DNA from 2 places in the Rhodococcus sp. NPDC004095 genome. Region 2 is predicted to be linked to the other one. Evidence: riboswitches for the same ligand, from Rfam matches in the RefSeq annotation. Region 2 holds a riboswitch; the other holds the start of a gene.
The links. Region 2 has a riboswitch for S-adenosylmethionine ahead of ACWEPG_RS23805 (putative leader peptide). Riboswitches for the same ligand answer to the same signal wherever they lie in the genome.
Positions count from the first base shown of each region.

Region 1 (5,587 bases), on a different contig from region 2:
GGCGCGTCAGGCGCAGCAGTTCGGGTCGAGCACCGCCCGCAGCGCGTCGAGGGAGTCCCGGCGCACCCGGTGGCAGACGCTCATCCCGTGCCGGGTGGACTCGACCATCCCCGCCTTGCGGAGCTGCGCGAGGTGGTGGCTGACGGTGGACTCGGCGACGTTCAGCGGGACGGCGAGGTCCCCGGTGCACATCTCCGCGTCGGGGGCGGTCAGGAGCAGCGAGAGCAGCTTGACACGGACGGGGTCCGCGAGCGCCTTGAGCCGTAGCGCGAGCTGCAACGCGTCGTCGTCGGAGATCGGAGTGGCGGACACCGGTGCGCAGCAGATCGGTGCGGTGACGTCGAGCACGGGCAGCGCCTTGGGCATGAGTCCGATCATCCCAGCCTCTTGACATATGTCAAGAAGGTGGCGCACCCTGGGCTCCGCAGTAATTCGACATATGCCACAAAGGTTGGCACTTCGAGGAGGCCGCCATGTCCCGCGCCCAGCTCGCCCTCAACGTCGACGACCTCGACCAGGCGATCACGTTCTACTCCAAGCTTTTCGGCACCGCACCCGCGAAGCGCAAGCCCGGCTACGCGAACTTCGCGATCACCGAGCCGCCCCTCAAACTGGTGCTGCTGGAGAACCCCGGCAAGGGCGGCACCATCAACCACCTCGGCGTCGAGGTCGAGTCGACCGAGCGGGTGCACCAGGAGATCGCCCGCCTGTCCGGAGAGGGCCTGTTCACCGAGGAGGAGATGAACACCACCTGCTGCTTCGCCACCCAGGACAAGGTGTGGGTGACCGGCCCGGCCGGCGAGAAATGGGAGGTCTACACCGTCCTCGCCGACTCGGACACCTTCGGCACCAGCCCGCAACTGCTCGCCGCCGGCGAGGAGAACTCGGGCGGCACCTGCTGCGGCACCGCGGCGTCCTCCACGTCGTGCTGCTGACCGCGTGCGCACACCGGTGACCACGGCAACTCCGGTCGGCAGGCTCTCCACCCTCGACCGCTACCTGCCCGTCTGGATCGGCGCCGCCATGGTCGCCGGACTCGTTCTCGGCCGCGCGATCCCGGGGATGAACACCGCGATCGAGAAGGTGCAGGTCGACGGCATCTCGCTGCCGATCGCCCTCGGCCTGCTGATCATGATGTATCCGGTCCTGGCGAAGGTCCGCTACGACCGCCTGGGCTCCGTCACCGGGGACCGCAGGCTCCTCGTCGGCTCCCTGCTCCTGAACTGGGTTCTCGGGCCGGCGCTGATGTTCGCCCTCGCCTGGATCTTCCTGCCGGATCTGCCCGAGTACCGAACCGGACTGATCATCGTGGGCCTGGCCCGCTGCATCGCGATGGTGGTCATCTGGAACGACCTGGCCTGCGGCGACCGCGAGGCTGCCGCCGTGCTGGTGGCGATCAACTCGGTCTTCCAGGTGATCATGTTCGCCGTCCTCGGCTGGTTCTACCTGTCGGTGCTGCCCGGTTGGCTGGGTTTCGAGCAGACCACCATCGACGCCTCGCCCTGGCAGATCGCGAAGTCGGTGCTGATCTTCCTCGGTCTGCCACTGGTTGCCGGCTACCTCACACGCCGCTACGGAGAGAAGGCCAGGGGCCGCGACTGGTACGAGTCGACTTTCCTGCCGAGGATCGGCCCGTGGGCCCTGTACGGACTGCTCTTCACAATCGTGGTGCTCTTCGCGCTGCAGGGCGACCAGATCACCTCCCACCCGTGGGACGTGGTGCGGATTGCCATCCCCCTGCTCGCCTACTTCGCGATCATGTGGGGCGGCGGCTACCTGCTGGGCGCCGCCCTCGGACTCGGCTACGCACGCACGACCACGCTGGCGTTCACCGCCGCCGGCAACAATTTCGAACTCGCCATCGCCGTCGCGATCGCCACCTACGGCGCGAACTCTGGGCAGGCGCTGGCCGGTGTGGTCGGTCCCCTGATCGAGGTCCCGGTCCTGGTCGGGCTCGTCTACGTCTCGCTCGCCCTGCGTGGGCGATTCTCCCGAAAGGTGCCCGCATGACACCCAGCGTCCTGTTCGTCTGCGTCCACAACGCCGGCCGCTCCCAGATGGCCGCCGCCTTCCTGACACACCTCGCAGGGGACGCGATCGAGGTCAGGTCGGCGGGCAGCGCACCGGCGAAGTCCGTCAACCCGGCCGCCGTGGCCGCGATGGCGGAGGTCGGGATCGACATTTCCGCGCAGAGCCCGAAGGTCCTCACCACCGACGCGGTGCAGACGTCCGACGTGGTGATCACCATGGGTTGCGGGGACACCTGTCCGTGGTTTCCCGGCGTCAGCTACCGCGACTGGGCCGTCGACGACCCCGCAGGCAAGGGCCTCGACGACGTCCGCCCGGTCCGGGACGAGATCCGCGCCCTCGTCGAGGCGCTGATCGCAGAATTGCTGCCCGCGTGAACCGAACCCGTTGTCGAGGGTGTGACCGGTACCGCTAAGATCGCTGCCAGGTCATGAGTGCCAGTGCCAAGCCCCGGCTCGCTGGTCGGCAACCCTCCATCCGCGGTGGGGTGCCCCGGGTGATGACCTGGTCCTCCGGAACGGAGGACAAGCGCGGGTCCGCTGGGACGGACCCACCAACCGGGCCACGACCCACCGGAGGTTTCACCATGTGTTGTTGTCGCAGATAGGCCCCAGCCAGCCCCGGGCGCCCTTGCCGCGCCTCATCTCCCGACACTCTTGGAGCAGAGCCAACTCATGAGCGAGAACGCAACCGATCCGACCGCCAACTGGACCTTCGAGACCAAGCAGATCCACGCCGGCCAGACATCGGACGCCACCACCAAGGCACGCGCGCTGCCGATCTACCAGACCACCTCGTACACGTTCGACAACACCGACCACGCCGCCGCGCTGTTCGGGCTCGCCGAGCCGGGCAACATCTACACCCGGATCATGAACCCGACGCAGGACGCGGTCGAGCAGCGGATCACCGCGCTCGAGGGCGGCGTGGCCTCGCTGCTGCTGTCCTCCGGTCAGGCCGCGTCGACCTTCGCGCTGCTGAACATCGCGGGCGCCGGCAGCCACGTGGTGTCCAGCCCGAGCTTGTACGGCGGCACCTACAACCTCTTTCACTACACGCTGCCGAAGCTCGGCATCGAGGTCACCTTCGTCGAGGATCCGGACGACCTGGAGCAGTGGAAGGCCGCGATCCGCCCGAACACGGTCGCGTTCTACGGCGAGTCCATCGCGAACCCGCGCAACGACGTCCTCGACATCCCCGGCATCTCCGAGGTCGGGCACGCCGCCGGCATCCCGCTGATCGTCGACAACACCGTCGCCACCCCGTACCTGCTGCGCCCGCTCGAGCACGGCGCCGACATCGTCGTGCACTCGGCGACGAAGTACCTGGGCGGCCACGGCACCGCGATCGCCGGTGTCATCGTCGACGGCGGCACCTTCGACTGGACTCAGGGTCGCCACCCCGGCTTCACCACCCCGGACCCGAGCTACCACGGCGTCGTGTTCGCCGACCTCGGTGCGCCGGCCTACGCCCTCAAGGCGCGGGTCCAGCTGCTCCGCGATCTCGGGTCGGCGGTCTCGCCGTTCAACGCGTTCCTGATCAGCCAGGGCATCGAGACCCTGAGCCTGCGCATCGAGCGGCACGTGCAGAACGCCACCGCGGTTGCCGAGTTCCTGCAGGGCCGGGACGAGGTCACCTCGGTCTCCTATGCCGGTCTGCCCAGCTCGCCCTGGTACGAGCGAGCCCAGAAGCTGGCCCCGAAGGGCGCGGGCGCGATCGTCGCGTTCGAACTCGCCGGCGGTGTCGAGGCGGGCAAGAAGTTCGTCGACGCCCTGACCCTGCACAGCCACGTCGCTAACATCGGCGACGTGCGCTCACTCGTCATCCACCCCGCGTCGACCACCCACGCCCAGCTGAGCGCGGAGGAGCAGCTGGCGTCCGGCGTCACCCCGGGCCTGGTTCGCCTGGCGGTCGGCATCGAGGGCATCGACGACATCCTGGCCGACCTCGAAACCGGTTTCGCGGCGGCGGCATCTTGACGATCGGTTCCGTTTCGGGCGCCCGTCCGGCCGGGTCCCACGAGGGATTCCCGTCGCCGGACGGGCGGCTGACGTCCGTCTCCATCGGCGCGGTGACGCTCGAGAGCGGCGCGGTGCTCCCCGACGTCACTCTGGCCGTGCAGGTGTGGGGCGAACCGAACAAGACCCGCGACAACGTGGTGCTCGTCGAGCACGCACTGACCGGTGACTCACACGTGACCGGGCCTGCCGACGCCGACAACCCCTCGCCCGGGTGGTGGGACGGCATGGTCGGCCCCGGCGCGCCCATCGACACCGACGAGTGGTGCGTGCTGGCCACCAATGTGCTCGGCGGTTGCCGCGGCACCACCGGCCCTGGCTCGATCGCCCCGGACGGCCAACCGTGGGGATCCCGGTTCCCGGCGATCTCCATCCGCGACCAGGTGGCCGCCGAGGTGGCGCTCGCGGACCGGCTCGGCATCGAACGGTTCGCCGCGGTGCTCGGCGGGTCGATGGGCGGCATGCGCACCCTGGAGTGGATCGTCGGCCAGCCGGAGCGGGTGGCGGCCGCACTCGTCCTGGCCGTGGGCGCCCGCGCGACGGCGGATCAGATCGGCACGCAGACCACCCAGATCGCAGCTGTCACCTCCGATCCGGACTGGCTGGGCGGCGACTACCACGGCACCGGCCGCAGACCCGAGGCCGGGCTGCGTATCGCGCGCAGGATCGCGCACCTGACCTACCGCACGGAGAGCGAACTCGACGCGCGCTTCGCGAACAACGCCCAGCAGGGCGAGAACCCGCTCGACGGCGGCCGCTACGCCGTTCAGAGCTACCTCGAGCACCAGGCCGACAAGCTGGTGGCCCGTTTCGACCCGGGCACCTACGTGTTGCTGACCGAGGCGATGAACCGCCACGACATCGGTCGCGGTCGCGGCGGCGTCGAGGCGGCACTGGCCTCCTGCACCGTCCCGACCATCGTCGGCGGCGTCGACTCGGACCGGCTCTACCCGCTGTGGCAGCAGCGGGAGATCGCCACCCACCTCGCCGGATGCGAGGGTTTGCGGGTGGTGAACTCGAAGGACGGTCACGACGGATTCCTCACCGAGGCGGCGTGGGTCACCACCCTGCTCGGCGAGACGATGGCACTGGCCAGGGCACACCGCACCGACTGCCGCGTCCGCTAGACAGCCCACACCGGGCCCGTCCCGGCGGGCGGATGTCACGACACGCGCGTGGTCGTGGCGCCCTCAACACCAAATCGTTAGCATCGAAAACGTGTCTGTGACCGACCCGCCGTCCGTACGCTCCGCACCCAACGGGCAGCCCGCGCCTGCAGCGTCGGGAGCGCGATGGCCACTCCCGACGGACGGGACACGGATCGCGATCGACATCGGACCGTTGCACCTCGAGAACGGTGTCGCGCTCCCCGACGTCGTCCTCGCCGTCCAGTGCTGGGGCACGCCGACCCCGGCCCGCGACAACATCGTGCTGGTCGAGCATGCCCTGACCGGCGATTCCCACGTCACCGGCGAGGCGGGACCGGGCTTGCCCGTCGCCGGCTGGTGGAACGAGCAGGTCGGACCCGGCGCGCCGATCGA
Region 1 covers NZ_JBSGGS010000013.1:10,733-16,319, forward strand. The annotation lists gene ACWEPG_RS22555 (Rv2640c family ArsR-like transcriptional regulator) at 7-366, opposite strand; gene ACWEPG_RS22560 (ArsI/CadI family heavy metal resistance metalloenzyme) at 474-935, shown strand; gene arsB (ACR3 family arsenite efflux transporter) at 940-2,010, shown strand; gene ACWEPG_RS22570 (arsenate reductase ArsC) at 2,007-2,405, shown strand; SAM riboswitch class IV at 2,455-2,565, shown strand; gene ACWEPG_RS22575 (bifunctional o-acetylhomoserine/o-acetylserine sulfhydrylase) at 2,703-4,007, shown strand; gene metX (homoserine O-acetyltransferase MetX) at 4,004-5,173, shown strand; gene metX (homoserine O-acetyltransferase MetX) at 5,265-5,587, shown strand, end outside.
Region 1: it holds a riboswitch for S-adenosylmethionine, as region 2 does, so the genes downstream of both, ACWEPG_RS22575 (bifunctional o-acetylhomoserine/o-acetylserine sulfhydrylase) here and ACWEPG_RS23805 (putative leader peptide) in region 2, are expected to answer to the same signal.

Region 2 (5,587 bases):
AGGCCACCGTCGCCGAACGCGGGGAACAGCTTGAGGCGGAACGAGAACACCTGCAGCAGAATCAATCCGACCCAGAATGTGGGGACCGCGACACCGAGCGGCGGCAGCGAGAACAGCACGCTGCGCAACCGGGTCGATCGCGTGTAGGTGGCGAGGAACGCGACCGTCGTGCCGAACACGACGGCGAGCACCAGAGCGGTGAACGCCAGTGCCAGAGTGTTGGGCACGGCCGAGGCGATCGCATCGGTCACCGACTGTCCGGTGGAGATGGACGTACCGAAGTCACCCCGGACCGCACCCGAGAGCGCGTTCCAGTACTGCACCCACACCGGCTGGTCCAACCCGTATCGGGCCTGCAGCTGCGCGACCGCATCGCCATCGATCGAGGCACCACTCGCTGCGGCGGAGTCCACCGCCATGCTCACCGGGTCGGACGGCAACAGGTACAGCACGACGAACGACACGGTGAAGGCCGCCCACAGCACGCCGATCGCCTGCAGCACACGGGATCCGAGATATCGAGTCATCGGCTACTCGCTGAGCCAGGTGTCGAAGAACTGCAGGCGTGCGGATGCCTCGAACTTGAGGTCCTGCACGGTGGCACCGGCACCGATGGCCTGGGACAGCTCGACGGTGGGAAGCCACAATCCGTTGTCGAGGACCAACTGCTGCGCCCTCTCGATCAGCTCTCCCCGCTGCGCCGGCTCGGTGGTCCGCAGCTGGGCGGCCAGCACCTCGTCGAGCTCCGGGATCGGGCCGCGGGCGTTGAGGTTTCGGCCGTCGATCCCGAAGGCGGTGCGCAGGATGTCACCGTCCGCCCGGGTGCTGTTGTAGTAGGTGGAGTCGTAGTCCTTGCTCGTCTGCCGGGCCGTCTGCTCCGCGGTCGAGACGAGCTCGAGCCGCAGGTCGATGCCCACGGCCCGCAGCTGCTGCTGGACGAGCTCGAGGATGGCCTGGTTGCCGGCGAACACGGAGCTGAAGGTGACCGAGAAGCTCAGCGGGGTGCCGTCCTTGGCGCGGATACCGTCCGGGCCGGGCTTCCAGCCGGCCTCGTCCAGGATCTTCTTCGCGGCATCCGGGTCGTAGGTGACGTCGGAGAGTGCGACGTAGTCGGGAGTGCGGGAGGCGAGCGAGCTGGTGGCCGGCCGGAAGTCCGGGCCGAGCACCGTGTCCACGAGCTCCTGCCGGTTAATCGCGGGCACGATCGCGGCGCGGACGGCCGGGTCGGTGAGCACGCCACGGGTCACGTTCGGCTGGAAGCCGAAGGGGATGCCGGGGTTCGGTGCGGTGAGGATGCGGCCGCCTGCGCCCTCGATCTGCGGCGCGTCCTGCGGAAGCGCATCCGAGACGGCATCGAGCTGGCCGGACGCCAGCGATCCACTGCGCACGCCGGATTCGGGCACGATGGTGAACTCGATCTTGTCGAGATAGGCCTCGTCGTCGTGCGCGAACACGTCCGAACCCCAGGCGTAGCCGGCGCGCTTGGCGAGGGTTGCCGACTTGTCCTGGACGTAGCTCTCGTAGACGAACGGGCCGGTACCGGACAGGTTGCCCGCGCACCGCTGCTCCGCGGTCTTCGCGACGTCGGTATCGGACAGGAAGCCGAGCTGCACCGTGGAAGTGGCCTGCAGGAACTGCGAATTCGGCGACGAGAAGCCGACCTGCACGGTGCGTGGGTCCACCACGGTGGCGCCGGTGTAGCCCGACAGGTAGCTGGCAGCCAGAGGCGCCTTCGCCCCGGTCAGTGCGTTCAGGATCGAGTCGAAGTTCTTCTTGACCGACTCCGCGGTGAACGCGGAGCCGTCGCTGAAGGTCACCCCGTCGCGCAGGTGAAACGTGAACGAGGTCGCGTCGGCATTGACGTCCCAGCTCTCCGCGAGCCACGGCTTCGGTTCTCCGGTCTCGGGGTCCTGGTCGGTGAGCGAATCGACCACCTGCCGGGCCACGTAGATCGTTTGGTTGGAACCGGATTGGGCCGGGTCCGCGCAGGTCGGGGCGCCCGAAAGCCCGTACCGCAGGGTGCCGCCCGCATGTGGGGTACCGGCATCGGTCCCGCCGGCCGCGTCGGCGGACCCGCACGCGGTCAGGCCCGCGGTCAGCGCCGCGGATGCGGCCAACGCGAGCGCGGCTCGACGCCGGGGAAGGGCAGAAGTTGACGACAAGAACACCGAGGGCTCCATTTTCTCTACACGCACAGATCGCTGCACGGCGCCGGGGCACCGCGTGTGCGGTGCCCCGGCACCGAAACGGGGGCTGATCCGATCAGGACTTCAGGGCGAACGAGGCTGTGGACGAACAGGTTCCGGAAGCGACACGGCACAGGTCGATGTGCAGCCGCGCCCATGCGGTCACGAATCCGGTCACGCCGACTCCTCCATCGTTCCCGGCAGTAGCACCCTCACCTGCGGACAGGGGGTTGCTGCGACGTCGTCGAGCCGGGTCTCTCGGTCGCTCTGGATGGTCGGTGCCGATGTTAATGATCCACCTGTCCCTGACAAAGCCTTAACGTCAGCGCGATCGAAACACTTCTCCGAGATGCCATGTCGATACGCTGGAGTCGGTTGATCGCCCGAGGGTGTGCGCCTCGCGCGCATCTGCGCGACGTCACCTTCGGAAATCGCATCCGGCTGTCACCGATGTCTCGGTACATGGCCGTCGCCGGTGTTCCCGGCGACTGGGCCTGAACCCCACGCTCGACCCGCGAAACGAAACGAGCAGGCCGAGCAGATCCACGAATCTGGTCAATCTGTCGGACACCCGAAGTAGAATTCGAACATGAGTTCGACAATCGGGGGCGGGGGAGTTGGCCAGGTGGAACACCACCTGGCCGCCCTCGATGCCGCCGTCGACGGCCTGCTCGGGGTGGGACTGGTCGGACTGTCGGACGGTGACGTTGTAGAAGTGATGCAGCGGTTCGAGACGTCGCTGAGGAAGGCCTCCTCGGTCGGGAACCGGCTCGTCGTCGAGGCCGGCGAACGCTCACTTCCGGGAACCCTGGCCTGCCGATCGGTCAACGACTTTCTGGTCCAGACGCTGCGGATCTCGGGTGGGGACGCGGCGGCACGAGTCAAACGGGCCCGCAAGACCGGGATCTGGCACACCGTCGCCGGACAGCCGATGACACCCACCTTGCCGGAAACCTCCGCCGCACTGACCGACGGCGCGATCGGTGTCGATCATGTCCGGGTGATCGCGCAGGTGATGCGCAAGGTTCCGCACGGAACCGACGTCGACAAGATCGAGGTCGCCGAACGGATCCTCGCCGACACCGCCCGCTCCACCACTCCCGAAGACGTGACGAAGATCGGCGTCCATCTGCTCGCGCACCTGGCGGCCGACGGCGACGTTCCCGACGAGAAGGATCGCAAACGACGCCGCGGGCTGCGGATCGGGAAGCAGGGCCCCGATCTCATGACGCCGGTCTCCGGACTGCTCGATCCGGAGTTGCGGGCGTTGTTGGAGCCGGTGCTGGCGAAACTCGCACGACCCGGCATGAACAACCCCGACGATCCCGAGTCGCCCAGGGGCGAAGTGGACTCGCCGGATCTCGATCGCACCGCACTCGCGAAAGCCGCTGCACGCGACACCCGTACCACGGTGCAACGCAACCACGACGCACTGAAAGTCGCACTACGACAACTACTGTCATCGGGTGTGCTGGGTGCTCATCGCGGATTGCCGGTGACCGCGATCATCACCATGACCTTGCGGCAACTCGAAGAAGCGACCGGGATCGTGACCACCGCCTCCGGTGGCATCGTCCCGATCGCCGACGCCCTCCGTATGGCAGAGAACGCACACCCGGTGCTCGTGTTGTTCGACCATCGAGGCCGGCCGCTGCACCTGGGGCGGTCGAAGCGACTCGCATCCGGCGACCAGCGGTTGGCATTGATCGCAGCGTCCGGTGGCTGCACCCGCCCCGGCTGCGACGCACCCGCCTCGATGACCGCCGTCCATCACATCCGTGAGTGGAAGGACGACGGGCGCACCGACATCACCAACGAGGACCTCGCCTGCGATGCCTGCCACGCCCTCGTCCACGACGGACCGGGCGGCTGGAAGACCCGCACCGCACCCGACGGCACCGAGCACGCCGGGCGTACCGAGTGGATCGCACCGAGACACATCGACCCGGAACAAAGACCGAGGGTCAATCACAGACACCACCTCGACGAGATCATCGCCGAGTCCGTCAAACACGCCCGCGCCCGCCGCGAAGCCGAAGTGCGCGAACATCACCACCGCTGGCACCGCTACGGGATGAGCGGTGTTGACGATGGTGGAGGTGACGACGACGCGCCGTGACCCGAGGTCGCCCACTCCGGGCGGAAGCAACGGTCACCCAGCGGAACCGGCTATCCGACGGTGACGGGGTGCGCCGGAACAGGCAGACCGAGGTTGTCGCGCAGTGTCGTGCCCGTGTACTCGGTACGCAGGACGCCGCGATCCTGCAGGTGCGGCACGACCTGATCGACGAACTCGTCGAGGCCCGTGGGTACCAGGTGCGAACCGATGATGAAGCCGTCGGATCCGTCGCTGCGCACGAAGGTGTCGATCTGCTCGGCGATCTGTGCGGCGGTCCCGACGATCGGGCCGCGCTCGAACTGATCGGCCACGGTCTCGCGCAGTGTCAGCTTCTTCTCCTCCGACACCGCACGGAGTTTCGCCACGGTGTCGAAGCGGTCCTGGTGGATGAACGCGCGGCCCTGGATGATCGGCGGTGCCTCCGGGTCGGGGTCGATGTCGGGGATCGGCCCGTCCGGGTCGCACGCCGACAGGTCTCGGTTCCACAACTGCTCGAGCAGGATCAATGCGGTCTGGCCGGTGACCTGCTGGTCGCGGATCTCCAGGTACTTCTCGCGGGCGTCGGCTTCGCTGTCGCCGATCACGAAGCTCGCCGACGGCAGGATCTTCAGATCGTCCGCGCTGCGGCCGGCGGCGACGGCGCGAGCCTTGACGTCCCGGTAGTACTCGGCCGCCTCCGGCAGGCTCCCGTACGGCGAGAAGATCGCGTCGGCGTTGGCGGCAGCGAAGTCGCGTCCCTGCGGCGACACCCCGGCCTGCAGGAGGACCGGCCGGCCCTGCGGGCTGCGCGGAACCGTGAAACGGCCACGGATGTCGAACTGGTCGCCGTGGAACTCGAACGCACCGGCGTCCGGCCGGTTCAGGAATCGGCCGCTGCCCCGGTCGGCGACGATGTCGTCTTCCCGCCACGAATCCCACAGCTGCCGCACGGCTTCGACGGCTTCCTCGGCGCGGATGTACCGCTGCGAGTGCGGCAGGAATCCCCCACGACGGAAGTTCCGGCCGGTGAACGCGTCGAACGACGTGACGACGTTCCACGCGGCACGCCCACCCGAGAGTTGATCGAGGGTCCCGAACTGACGCGCGAGTTCGTATGGCTCGTTGAACGTTGCGTTGATGGTGCCGGCGAGGCCGAGGTGTTCGGTGACCGCAGCCAGGGACGCGAGCACCGTGAAGGTGTCCGGGCGGCCGATGATGTCCTGGTCGAAGATCTCGCCGGCGCGTTCGCGCAGCACGAGACCCTCCGCGAGGAAGAAGAAGTCGAACTTGCCGCGTTCGGCGG
Region 2 covers NZ_JBSGGS010000015.1:10,300-15,886, forward strand. The annotation lists gene ACWEPG_RS23795 (ABC transporter permease) at 1-527, opposite strand, end outside; gene ACWEPG_RS23800 (ABC transporter substrate-binding protein) at 531-2,180, opposite strand; gene ACWEPG_RS23805 (putative leader peptide) at 2,263-2,364, opposite strand; SAM riboswitch class I at 2,372-2,464, opposite strand; gene ACWEPG_RS23810 (DUF222 domain-containing protein) at 2,776-4,305, shown strand; gene ACWEPG_RS23815 (NtaA/DmoA family FMN-dependent monooxygenase) at 4,356-5,587, opposite strand, start outside.